One region of the Arthrobacter sp. P1_A5 genome, then DNA from elsewhere that is predicted to be linked to it. Evidence: predicted binding sites of a transcription regulator. Region 1 holds the regulator's gene; the other holds the start of a gene.
What was found. The regulator HspR, encoded in region 1, represses chaperone genes until heat shock. The targets are predictions, from matches to a motif close to AAGTTGAGTCNNNNNGACTCAACTT.
Positions count from the first base shown of each region.

Region 2: the regulator HspR is predicted to act here: its motif matches at 2,793-2,817, upstream of clpB (ATP-dependent chaperone ClpB).

Region 1 covers NZ_JBFTZL010000003.1:6,443-13,255, forward strand. Annotated here, with positions in the region: gene AC1D1S_RS01580 (aldehyde dehydrogenase family protein) at 1-830, shown strand, start outside; gene AC1D1S_RS01585 (elongation factor G-like protein EF-G2) at 852-3,014, opposite strand; gene AC1D1S_RS01590 (hypothetical protein) at 3,106-3,504, opposite strand; gene AC1D1S_RS01595 (hypothetical protein) at 3,852-4,277, shown strand; gene AC1D1S_RS01600 (heat shock protein transcriptional repressor HspR) at 4,391-4,813, opposite strand; gene AC1D1S_RS01605 (DnaJ C-terminal domain-containing protein) at 4,829-5,812, opposite strand; gene AC1D1S_RS01610 (nucleotide exchange factor GrpE) at 6,080-6,751, opposite strand; gene dnaK (molecular chaperone DnaK) at 6,754-6,813, opposite strand, start outside.
Region 2 covers NZ_JBFTZL010000030.1:17,834-22,124, reverse strand. Annotated here, with positions in the region: gene AC1D1S_RS07370 (MFS transporter) at 1-1,096, opposite strand, end outside; gene AC1D1S_RS07365 (LacI family DNA-binding transcriptional regulator) at 1,258-2,316, opposite strand; gene clpB (ATP-dependent chaperone ClpB) at 2,850-4,291, shown strand, end outside.

The sequences.
Region 1 (6,813 bases):
TCCTCACGGCGGTCTCCGGCGGCCGTGACGTGGGCGAGGCCCTGGCCGGACACCCCACGATCGGCAAGATCATGTTCACCGGCTCCACCGCCACCGGCAAGGCCATCATCAAATCCTCCGCCGATACCGTCAAACGCCTCACCCTGGAGCTCGGCGGCAACGACGCCGGCATTGTCCTGCCCGACGCCGACCCGAAGGCGATCGCCGAGGGCCTGTTCTGGGGCGCCTTCATCAACACCGGCCAGACCTGCGCGGCGCTCAAGCGCCTCTACGTCCACGCCGACATCTATGACGCCGTCTGCGAGGAACTCACCACCGTCGCCCGGGCCATGCCCATGGGCAACGGACTCGACGAGGCCAACGTCCTGGGCCCGCTGCAGAACCGCCAGCAGTTCGACATCGTCGCCGGCCTCGTCGGGGCAGCCCGCGACTCCGGCGCCAGGATCCTGCTCGGCGGCAACCCGGAGAACGACCAGCCCGGGAACTTCTACCCCGCCACCCTGGTCGCGGACATCGCCAACAGCAACCCGCTGGTCGCGGAGGAGCAGTTCGGCCCCGCCCTGCCGATCATCCGCTACGGCACCGTGGACGAGGCCATCGTAATGGCCAACGCCGTCGACGTCGGCCTCGGCGCCTCGGTCTGGTCCTCCGACCCCGCCGAAGCCCGCAAGGTGGCGGCCCGGCTCGAGGCCGGCACCGTCTGGATCAACAAGCACGGCGCCGTGGACCCCCGCATCCCGTTCGGTGGCGCGAAGCAGTCCGGCTACGGACTCGAATTCGGTGTCGAAGGCCTCAAGGCCCTCGGCGTTCCGCAGGTCATCAACGGCTGACGCTGCACTTAGCAGGGGCCATCAGCGCAGCGCCTGCGGCACTGGTTCGTGCCGCAGGTAGCTGCGCCGGAACCGGCCGCTGCCGGCGGTCAGGGCCCGCAACTCCACCGCGTACCGCAACAGTTCCTGGTCCGGCACCTCGGCGCTGATCTCGGTGCCGTCGGCGCCGGCGGAGGTGGTTCCGGTCAGGCGTGCCCGCCGGGAGGACAAGTCGCTCATCACGGCGCCCACATGGTCCTCCGAAACGCTGATGGTCACGGACGAGACCGGTTCCAGGAACTGGATGCGGGTTGCCCCGGCCGCCTCCCGGAGAGCCAGCGCCCCGGCCGCCTGGAAGGCAGCATCGGAGGAATCCACGCTGTGCGTCTTGCCGCCGATCAGCGTTACCTTGATATCCACTACCGGGAACCCGGCCGAGACGCCTTTCTGCATCTGGGCCCGCACGCCCTTTTCCACCGAGGTGATGAACGGCCCGGGAATCACGCCGCCAACGGTCTTGTCGACAAACTCGAACCCGCCGCCACGGTCAAGCGGTTCCACCTCGATGTCGCACACCGCGTACTGGCCGTGGCCGCCGGATTGTTTGACGTAGCGCCCGTGCCCGGCGGCCGGCGCGGCAAACGTCTCCCGCAGCGGCGTGATGACCGGGACGCTCTGCAGGTTCACGCCCTGGTCCCGCAGCCTGCCCAAGACGACGTCGGCGTGCGCCTCGCCCATGCACCACAGGATCAGCTGGTGGGTTTCGGAGTTGCGTTCCACCCGCAGCGTCGGGTCCCCGGCCGTGACCTTCCCCAGGTTCCTGGCCAAGGCGTCCTCGTCGCCGTGCGTGGCGGCTTCGATGGCGACCGGCATAAGCGGGTCCGGCATGTCCCAGGCGGCCACCAGCAGCGGCAGCTCCTTGGCCGAAATCGTGTCGCCGGTCTCGGCGGTGCCCAGCTTGGTCAGCGCGCAGATATCCCCCGCGACGCAGAACGGCACTGGCCGCAGTCCTGATCCCAGCGGCGAGTAGAGGTGGGTGACCCGCTCGTCGCTGTCGTGGTCCTCGTGGCCGCGGTCGGCCATTCCGCGGCCGCCCACATGGATGGCGGCGTCCTCCCGCACCACGCCGGAGAAGACGCGCACCAGGCAGACGCGGCCAAGGAACGGGTCGATCGTCGTACGGACCACTTCACCGAGCAGCGGGCCGTCGGGGTCGCAGCCGAGCGCCCCGGCGGGCACCCCGTCGAGGTCGGTCGCTGCGGGGACGTCGCGCTCCCCCGGCGTCGGAAACGCACGCACCAGGACCTCGAGCAGTTCCGACAGGCCGAGTCCGGACTCCGCCGAGGCCGGCAGCACCGGATGGAAGGACCCGCGGGCCACCGCCGTCTCAAGATCGGTGATCAGGACGTCGGGGGCGATTTCCTCGCCTCCGAGGTAGCGGTCCATGAGCGTCTCGTCTTCGCTCTCGGCAATGATCCCTTCGATCAGCGCGCCCCGTGCGGACTCCGCGGCGGCGAGTTCGACGCCAGTCGCGGCCCGGGTGGCCGGCGCCGGTTCCGCATCACTGTAGTCGGAGACCGTGCCGGTCAGCAGTCCCAGCAGCCCGGTGACGGGACCGTCGGCGGGGACCGGCAGGTAGAGCGGAAGGATGGAGTCGCCGAATGCCAGGCGGCAGCGGGCGATGGCGGCGTCGAAATCCGCGCGCGGATGGTCCAGGCGGCTGATGACCACGGCCCGCGGCATCCCGAGCCGCTGGCACTCGCTCCAAAGCGCCGTGGTCGCTGCGTCGACATCGTCGGTGGCCGAGACGACGAACAGCGCCGCATCCGCCGCCCGGAGCCCTGCCCTCAGCTCGCCGATGAAATCCGTATAGCCCGGAGTGTCCAGGAGGTTGACCTTGATGTCCCCCACCATCACCGGCACCACCGCGAGCGCCACGGAGCGCTGCTGCGCGATGGCGGAAGGATCCGAGTCGCTCACCGTAGTGCCCTCGGCGATCGAGCCCTTGCGGGTGATGGCTCCGGTGGCGGCAAGCAGTGCCTCGGTGAGCATCGTTTTTCCGGAACCGGAATGCCCCACGAGTGCCACATTGCGGACCTTGTCCGGCTGTTCCGGCGGGGCGACGCCGTTGGCGTCTGCCCGCCGGAGGTCAGACGTACCCCGGACCGGTCCCCTTGACTGCGTCTTGGCGCCTTTCGATGGCATGAGAACCTCCCGGCGTCGCATCCACTCGTGCCCTGCAGGGCCTTGTGTTAAGGATTGGACACCCTGGGACGCCCGGACAGCAAGGTCTTTTTCAGGCCGTGGCCGGAGCAACCAGGGACCCGGAGGCTGCCCGGTTCCGGAGCCAACGGCCCAGGGCCTTGCCTTTGCCCTTCCACCAGCTGTCCTCGTCGCTGCCATAGTGCCACCGGAAGATCACAGCGACCATGACGAACACTCCGGCCGCGACCTCGGGCCAAGAGCCGGAGGCGGCATCGAGGAGCACGCTGATCGCCATGACCAGGATGGAAGGCAGCGCAAGTGTCCGGAACCACGTGTTGGCGACGTACCGGCTGCGGGATCGCGGCACGGAGACCGCGCGGACGAAGTCGAAGCACAGGCAGACGACCACCAGGGCCTGCCCCAGGGACATCAGGATGTGCCCCGGCAGGGAGCCGGCAAACAGCACGGCCGCCTGGAGCCCCGGGCTCACGGCGTGCCCGTCAAAGCAGCCGGCCGTGAAGAATCGGCAGTGGACGGATCATACTCGGTTGAATCATGCATGCGATGCCCCCCGGCGTCTACGCTGCTCCTGCGCTGGCTCCGCGCCCGGGCTTCCCGTAGGAGCTGTAGGCGTGTCATGCCAGCCTTTTCTGACACTCCAATTCAACGCGCGGAATGGGCATGAAGTCACGCAAATGAGGTACCCGACTATCGGATGGTCGGGTACCTGATTGCGTTCCGGTGTACTCGGTTCGCTCCTGCCGCTACTTGCCCCGGCGGATTCGCTCCACAGCCCGCCGGCCGGCTGATCGGGCAAAAAACAGACTTCTTGCTCCGTTGCTCCTGGTCGGCACACCTGCCCGGCACCAAGCCAAGGGCGAACTCGTCAAGAATCCGCTCCTGACCGTCATCAAGAATGTGGTCAACACGGGCGTCCCGTTCATGGTGATCCTCGTATATATCATCGGGTTGCCGATCCTGCGCGACATGCTCGCCGGCGCCCAGGGCGCCTGGTTCTCCGAGCTGTTCCCCGCCAACACCCGGACCTCCGGGGCATCCATCGGATACCAGTTCTCGGCCGCAATCTCCGGCTTCATCCCCCTCATCGCAGCAGCCACGGCCGCGGCCTGGAGCTGGAGCGGCGTGGCAATCGTCTACATGGCCTGCGGAGCCATCGGACTCATCCCCGCCCTGCTCACCAGGGAAACCTGGGGAAACAGCGAACGCGCCGCCGTCGACCAGCTCATCGCCGCCAGCAAGTAGGCCACGGCAGCCCCCCACCGGACGGAACAACAGGACGGAACGACAGGACGCAACAACAGCTGTGCCCGGGACCACTGGTCCCGGGCACAGCTGCGTGTCCTGGCCGATGAGTCCTAGCCCATGCCCCTCGGCCGCCACACTACCAGCGCCTGCGACCGCGCCTGCGGACGCTTGCCGCGGGCCAGGCTGACGACGTCGCCGGCGGTTCCTGCGGCGAAGATCCGCGAATCGGCCCCTTGGCGGCGCCGGCCCAGCTCCTCAGTCAGTTCGCCGACCCGGCGCTGCAGGGCGGCCACCTGGTTCTCCAGCTGCAGGATCCGCTTGATGCCCTCGAGCGAGACCCCCTCCTGGGAGAGCCGCTGGACCTCGCGGAGCATGTTCACATCCCGCTGCGAGTAACGCCGCGACTTGCCCGGGGCACGGCTGGGCGAAACGATGCCCAGACGGTCGTACTGGCGCAGCGTCTGCGGGTGCATGTCCGCCAGTTCCGCGGCAACGGAGATGACGAAGATCGGCTGGTCGAAGTCGATGGCCATGGCTGGATCCCGTTCCTAGAGCCGGGCCTTGGCTGTCAGGCCCGCGCGGACGTCCTCATTGGCGGTGGCCGTGGCGAAGGCCTTTACGGCCTCCTCCGCTTCCTTGTTCAGCTTCCGTGGAACAGCGACGTCGATCGTCACCAGCAGATCGCCGGTGGCTTTGGCGTGCTTGACGCCGCGGCCCTTGACACGCAGGGTCCTGCCCGAGGGCGTCCCTGCCGGAACCCTGACCTTGACCGTGTCGCCGTCGATCGTCGGAACCTCGATGTCGGCGCCCAGGGCCGCCTCCGGGAAGGAGACCGGGACGTGGATCCGGAGGTTGTCGCCGTCGCGGACGTAGAATTCGTGCGGCTTTACCGAGACGGTGACCATGAGGTCGCCGTTGCCGGCGGGGGCGTACTGCCCCTTGCCGCGGACGCGGACCTTTTGTCCGTCCTTGATGCCGGCCGGGATGCGGACGTCGATGATCTCGCCGTCCGGTTCACGCAGGCCGATCGTGGTGCCGCGGATGGATCCGCCGAATGAGATCGAGGTCGACGCGGTGCGGTCCGAGCCCTTCTGCGGAGCCCGTTGGAAGGACTGGCCCCCGCCGCCGAATCCGCCGCCGCCGAAGAGATCTGCGAACTCGGGCGGAATGCCGCCGGCCGTGCTGTAGCCGCCGGAGTGGCGGCCTCCGCCGCCGGTAAAGAGGCCGCCGAAGAGGTCCTCGAAGCCAGCTCCGCCGCCGGCCCCGCCGCTTCCGCCAGGGGCAAAGCGTGCGCCGCCGCCCATGGCCCGGATGGCGTCGTACTGCTGGCGCTCATCGGGGTCCGAGAGCACGGAATACGCCTCGGAGATGTCCTTGAACTTCTTCTCCGACGCGACGTTCCCCGCGTTGGTGTCCGGGTGGTGTTGCCGGGCAAGTTTGCGGTAGGCCTTCTTGATGTCGGCGTCGGAAGCGTCCTTGGCGACACCAAGGATCTTGTAGAAGTCCTTGTCCACCCAGTCCTGGCTAGCCAATGGCGTTTCCTTTCAAAAGTCGTGCAGAGTGCGTTTCGCAGATGATGGGCCCCCGCCCCTTCGCGTGGTGGCCTGGTCCTGACGGACCAAGCCACCACGCTCCGACAGGCCCGATGCCATTCCCGGGGCCCATCATCTGCTTCGCGCTGTTTCTCAACTCACTTTAGGCGAGCAACACGCTGGCGCGGAGGCCGGATAGGGGGCGGCGGTGTGGAGGGCACCGCGAAGCGGGCACCGCCCCCTATCCGGCGGAGCGCCAGAGGCAACCTACGCCGGTACCGCCACGATCACCTGGGCCGCGCGGAGGACACGGTCGCCGGACTTGTAGCCCGAGCGCAGCACCTGGCTGACGGTGTCGATTTCGATATCCGTGCCGGGCTGCTGGATGAGGGCCTCGTGGATGGTCGGATCGAACTCCACGCCGGTCTCATCGATGCGGACCAGTCCGTACGTCTTCAGCGCAGCCTCCAGTTTGGCGGCGATCGCGGCGAAGGGGCCGTCCGCGAGGTCGCCGTGCTGGCGGGCGGCGTCGACGTCGTCCAGCACCGGGAGCAGGGAGTTCAGGACGCCGATGACGGCCATCTCCCCCGCCACGGCCCGGTCGCGTTCGACGCGCTTGCGGTAGTTGACGTACTCGGCCTGCAGCCGGCGGAGGTCATTCCTGAGCTCCTCCGCCGCGGCCGCGTCAACGCCCTGGGCTACAGATTCCGCGGCGGGCACCTCAACACTGTTGAGGATGTCCTCTGCCTGGGACAGGGCGTCCCCGGAGTCTGCCGCGGCAGCGGCGTGATCCTGGCCGGGGTGGCGGGCCTGGCCGGTCTTCGGATCAACCTTGCGGTTGTCGTGGATCACCGGCTTCTGCGGCTCGTTCTCCTGCTGTTCCGCGTCGCGCCGGCTCTCGGAAGAACCGTGCTCTTCTTCGTTACCGTGGTGCGGCATGATTACTTCTTCTCGTCTTCGTCAACGATTTCGGCGTCGACGATGTCCTCATCGGAACCGGC
Region 2 (4,291 bases), on a different contig from region 1:
GAGTGGCCGGGTAGGTGAAGAGGATCGGCTGCAGGGCGAAGAAATTGAAGGCGGCGAGGCAGAAGCCGATCATGCCCAGCAGCGGCCCGCCGACGGCGCCGAGGGCGAAGCCTGCGACGATGCCGGTCATGGTGCCGGTGACCAGCATCCGGGAGCGGCGGCCGTCGGTGGCGAAGCGGGGGACCAGCAGGGCGCCCGCCGCGGAGAAGATCCACGGGATGGCCGTCAGCAGGCCGATCTGCAGCGGGCTGAGCTTGCCGTACGTGCCGATGATGGAGGGCAGGAAGTAGGACAGGGCGTAGACGGCGATCTGGTGGGTGAAGTAGACGCCGACGACGAGGAGGATCTGCTTGTCCTTCAGGACATCGCGCAGCAGGTGGTTGCCGGAGGCCGCGGCGCCGGCGGTCTCCTCGGCGGCGATGCGGGCCTCGAGATCGGCGGATTCCTCGGCGGTGAGGAACGTCGCCATGCTGGGGCGGTCCGGGAGCTTCTTCCAGACGACGTAGGCGAGGACGCAGGCCGGGAGTCCTTCGACGAGGAACATCCACTGCCAGCCGTGCAGGCCGCCGAGCCCGTCAAAGGTCAGCAGCAGCCCGCCCAGCGGGGCCCCGACAATGTTGGCGATGGAGACGCCGAGCAGGAACATTCCGTTGGCCTTGGCGCGGTCCTTGACCACGAACCACTGCGTCAGGAAGTACATAACGCCCGGGAAGAGTCCGGCCTCGGCCACGCCGAGCAGCATCCGCATGATGTAGAAGGACCATTCGCCCTGGACGAAGGCCATGCCGGCGGAGATGATGCCCCAGGTGATCATGATCCGCATGATCCAGAACCGGGCGCCGACCTTGTGCATGATCAGGTTGGACGGGATTTCGGACAGGGCATAGGTCAGGAAGAACAGCCCGGCGCCGATGCCGTACGCGGTGGCCGAGATGCCGAGGTCGATCTCCAGCCGGTCCTTGGCCATACCGATGTTGGTGCGGTCCAGGAAGGCCATGATGTAGGCGCCGATCAGCAGCGGCATGACGCGGCGTAAGATCACGCCGTTGATTTCCTGTGGTGTGCGCATCTTCTTTGTTGCGGATACAACTGACATGGGTCGGGGTCCTTGGCTCGTTGGCGGGATAGGTGGTCAGGGAGGGCATGCGGAAAGGGCAAACGGGAGGTAGGCGGCAGTGCGCGCGGCGCGTGGTTCGTCAGGGTCGCGGGAACGGGTGGGGCTGGCCGCGGACGAGTCGGCCCGCGCGTGGCGCGGCCTCAGCTGTCAGGAGGCGTGCAGCCGCACGTCCGCCCGACGTGCAGGCGGTGCCGGCACACTTTCGAGGTGTAGGTGGCGGACGGGGAATCGATGCGTTTGAGCAGCATGGCGAACGCCTCGTTGGCCATTTCCTGCTGCGGTTGGACAATGCTGGTCAGGTTGATCAGCCCGGAGCGGCTGTGCGGCAGCCCGTCACAGCCGGCGACGGCGACGTCGTCCGGGATGCGAAGGCCGCGCGACAAGGCGTATTCCATGACGCCGATGGCAAGCTCGTCGCTGCCGCACACCACGGCCTGCGGCGGCGTTTCGGCAGAGAAGAGCCGCCCTGCCGCCAGCCGGCCGCCCTCGTTGTTGACCCTGGTGCTGATCTTCCGGTCGCCGCTGATCGTGATGCCCGCCGCGGCGGCTGTGCGGACAAACGCCTGTTCGCGGGCCAGGGAGGCCGTTGAGAACCGGGGGCCGATCACTGTGGCGACTTCGGTGAAGCCGTGGCTGAGCATGTGCTGCATCAGCGTGGTGGCTGCCGCGTCGTCGTCGATCCCGACGAAATCCGAGTCGAGGAAGTCCGCCCTGCGGGACAGGCACACGTAGGGGATGCGGGCCGCCCTCAGCGTGCGGAGCGCGGTGGCGTCGTCCCGGAGCGAGGCGGCCAGGATGATGCCATCGACGTTGCGGTGCGCGAGTGTCGAGGTGACCTGGGCGAGCACCTCCGGATCGTCCTGGGTAGTGGCGACGAACACTTCGTAGCCGGACTCCGCCGCGGCCGTAATGACGCCCTGCGCCCAGCGCGGAAACATCGGATTGATGATGTTCGGCAGGATCAGCCCGATGACCCGGGTCCGCTGCGGGTCGGTTGACTGCGACGGCTTACGGGGCCTGAAGCCGAGCTCGTTCGCCACGTGGATGATGTGGCGCCGGGTCTCGGGCGAGACGCCGCCTTTGCCGTTGAGGACGTAGGAAACCGCAGCCGAGGAAACCCCTGCAGCGCGGGCAACGGCAGCGGCCGAAACCGGCGGTACGGGGCCGTCGACGGTGGCGCTTATGGCGTGTTCGTGCATGTCCGGCCCTCCTTCGCGTCGGTTCGTTTTGCTGTGACCCCAGTTACAGTAAGGAGCCCGCCGATCGTTAAGCAACGTTAAGTCATTCACGCGGGCCGCGCAGGCTAAGGGCCGCCGGGCATGCTCATTGTTCACGCCCGGCCCGAGGGGACATGCCCATTGTTTGTGGCCGGCCCGAGGGGACATGCCCAATGTTGGCGTCCGGGCCGGGGGGACATGTCCAGCCGTGGACCCGGGCGCTGGGCATAGTGGCACTATGTCCACTCTTCGGGCGCGGGGGAGGGCATGTCCCGCGGCGGGGTGCGCGGGTGAGGGCATGTCCCGCACCCGGGGCGCGCGGGGGAGGGCATGTCCCGCGGCGGGGTGCGCGGGTGAGGGCATGTCCCGCGGCGGGGGGTGTCCGGGTGGCCGCGGGCGGCCGGCCCTAGACAGGCGTTTCGCTGTCGGCAAACATGGAGCCAGCCTCCCTCATTTCAAAGTTGAGCGATGTAGACTCAACTTTGATATCAGGACCATTCCGGAAGGAGCCCTCGTTGGACGCCAAATTCACCACCAAGAGCCAGGAGGCCCTCGCTGCGGCCGCCATGAACGCCTCGACCGCGGGCAACCCGCAGCTCGAGCCCGCTCACTTGCTCAAGGCCCTCATGGACCAGCGGGAGGGCGTCGCCGTCGCGCTGCTCCGCGCCACCGGCGCCGACCCGGACGCCGTCAGCGTCCAGGCGAGCACCGCCATCAAGGCCCTTCCGTCGACCTCCGGGAGCAGCGTGCAGCAGGCGCAGTTGTCCCGGGCAGGGCTGCAGGCGATCAAGAATGCCCAGAACGAGGCCGAGCGGCTCGGGGACGCCTTTGTTTCCACCGAACACCTGCTGCTGGGCCTTGCCGCCGGGACCGACGGCGTCGGGAAGCTCCTGCGCCAGGCCGGCGCCTCCCACGAGGCGCTGCTGGCCGCCCTCCCGGGCGTCCGCGGCGACCGCAAAGTGGACAACGCGGACCCGGAAAACTCGTTCCAGGCGCTGGAGAAGTACGGCACGGACCTCACGGCGGTCGCCCGCTCGGGCAAGCTGGACCCTGTGATTGGCCGCGATGCCGAGATCCGGCGGATCATCCAGGTCCTGAGCCGCCGCACCAAGAACAACCCCGTCATCATCGGCGAGCCCGGCGTCGGCAAGACCGCCGTCGTCGAGGGTCTCGCCCAGCGGATCGTGGAAGGCGACGTGCCCGAAAGCCTGCGCGGCAAGACGCTGATCGCCCTGGACCTCGCCTCGATGGTGGCCGGGGCGAAGTACCGCGGCGAATTCGAGGAGCGGCTCAAGGCTGTCCTGGAGGAAATCAAGAACTCTGAGGGGCAGATCGTCACGTTCATTGACGAGCTCCACACGGTGGTGGGTGCCGGCGCCACCGGGGACAGCTCCATGGATGCCGGCAACATGCTCAAGCCCATGCTGGCCCGCGGCGAGTTGCGCCTCATCGGTGCGACCACGCTGGACGAGTACCGCGAGAACATCGAAAAGGACCCCGCCCTGGAGCGCCGGTTCCAGCAGGTCTACGTGGGCGAGCCCAGCGTGGAGGACACCATCGGCATTCTGCGCGGCCTCAAGGAACGCTACGAGGCCCACCACAAGGTCTCCATCTCCGACTCCGCCCTCGTAGCGGCCGCGACGCTCTCCAACCGGTACATCTCCGGCCGGCAGCTGCCGGACAAGGCGATCGACCTCGTGGACGAGGCCGCGTCCCGGCTGCGCATGGAAATCGATTCGGCCCCAGAGGAGATCGACCAGCTGCGCCGCCAGGTAGACCGCCTGACCATGGAGGAACTGGCCCTGGCCGGCGAGACCGATCCCGCCTCGGTGGAACGGCTCGCGGCCCTGCGGGCGGACATGGCGGACAAGAAAGAGGAACTCGCGGGCCTGAACGCCCGGTGGGAGGCCGAGAAGGCGGGCCTGAACCGGGTGGGCGACCTGCGGGCCAAGCTTGA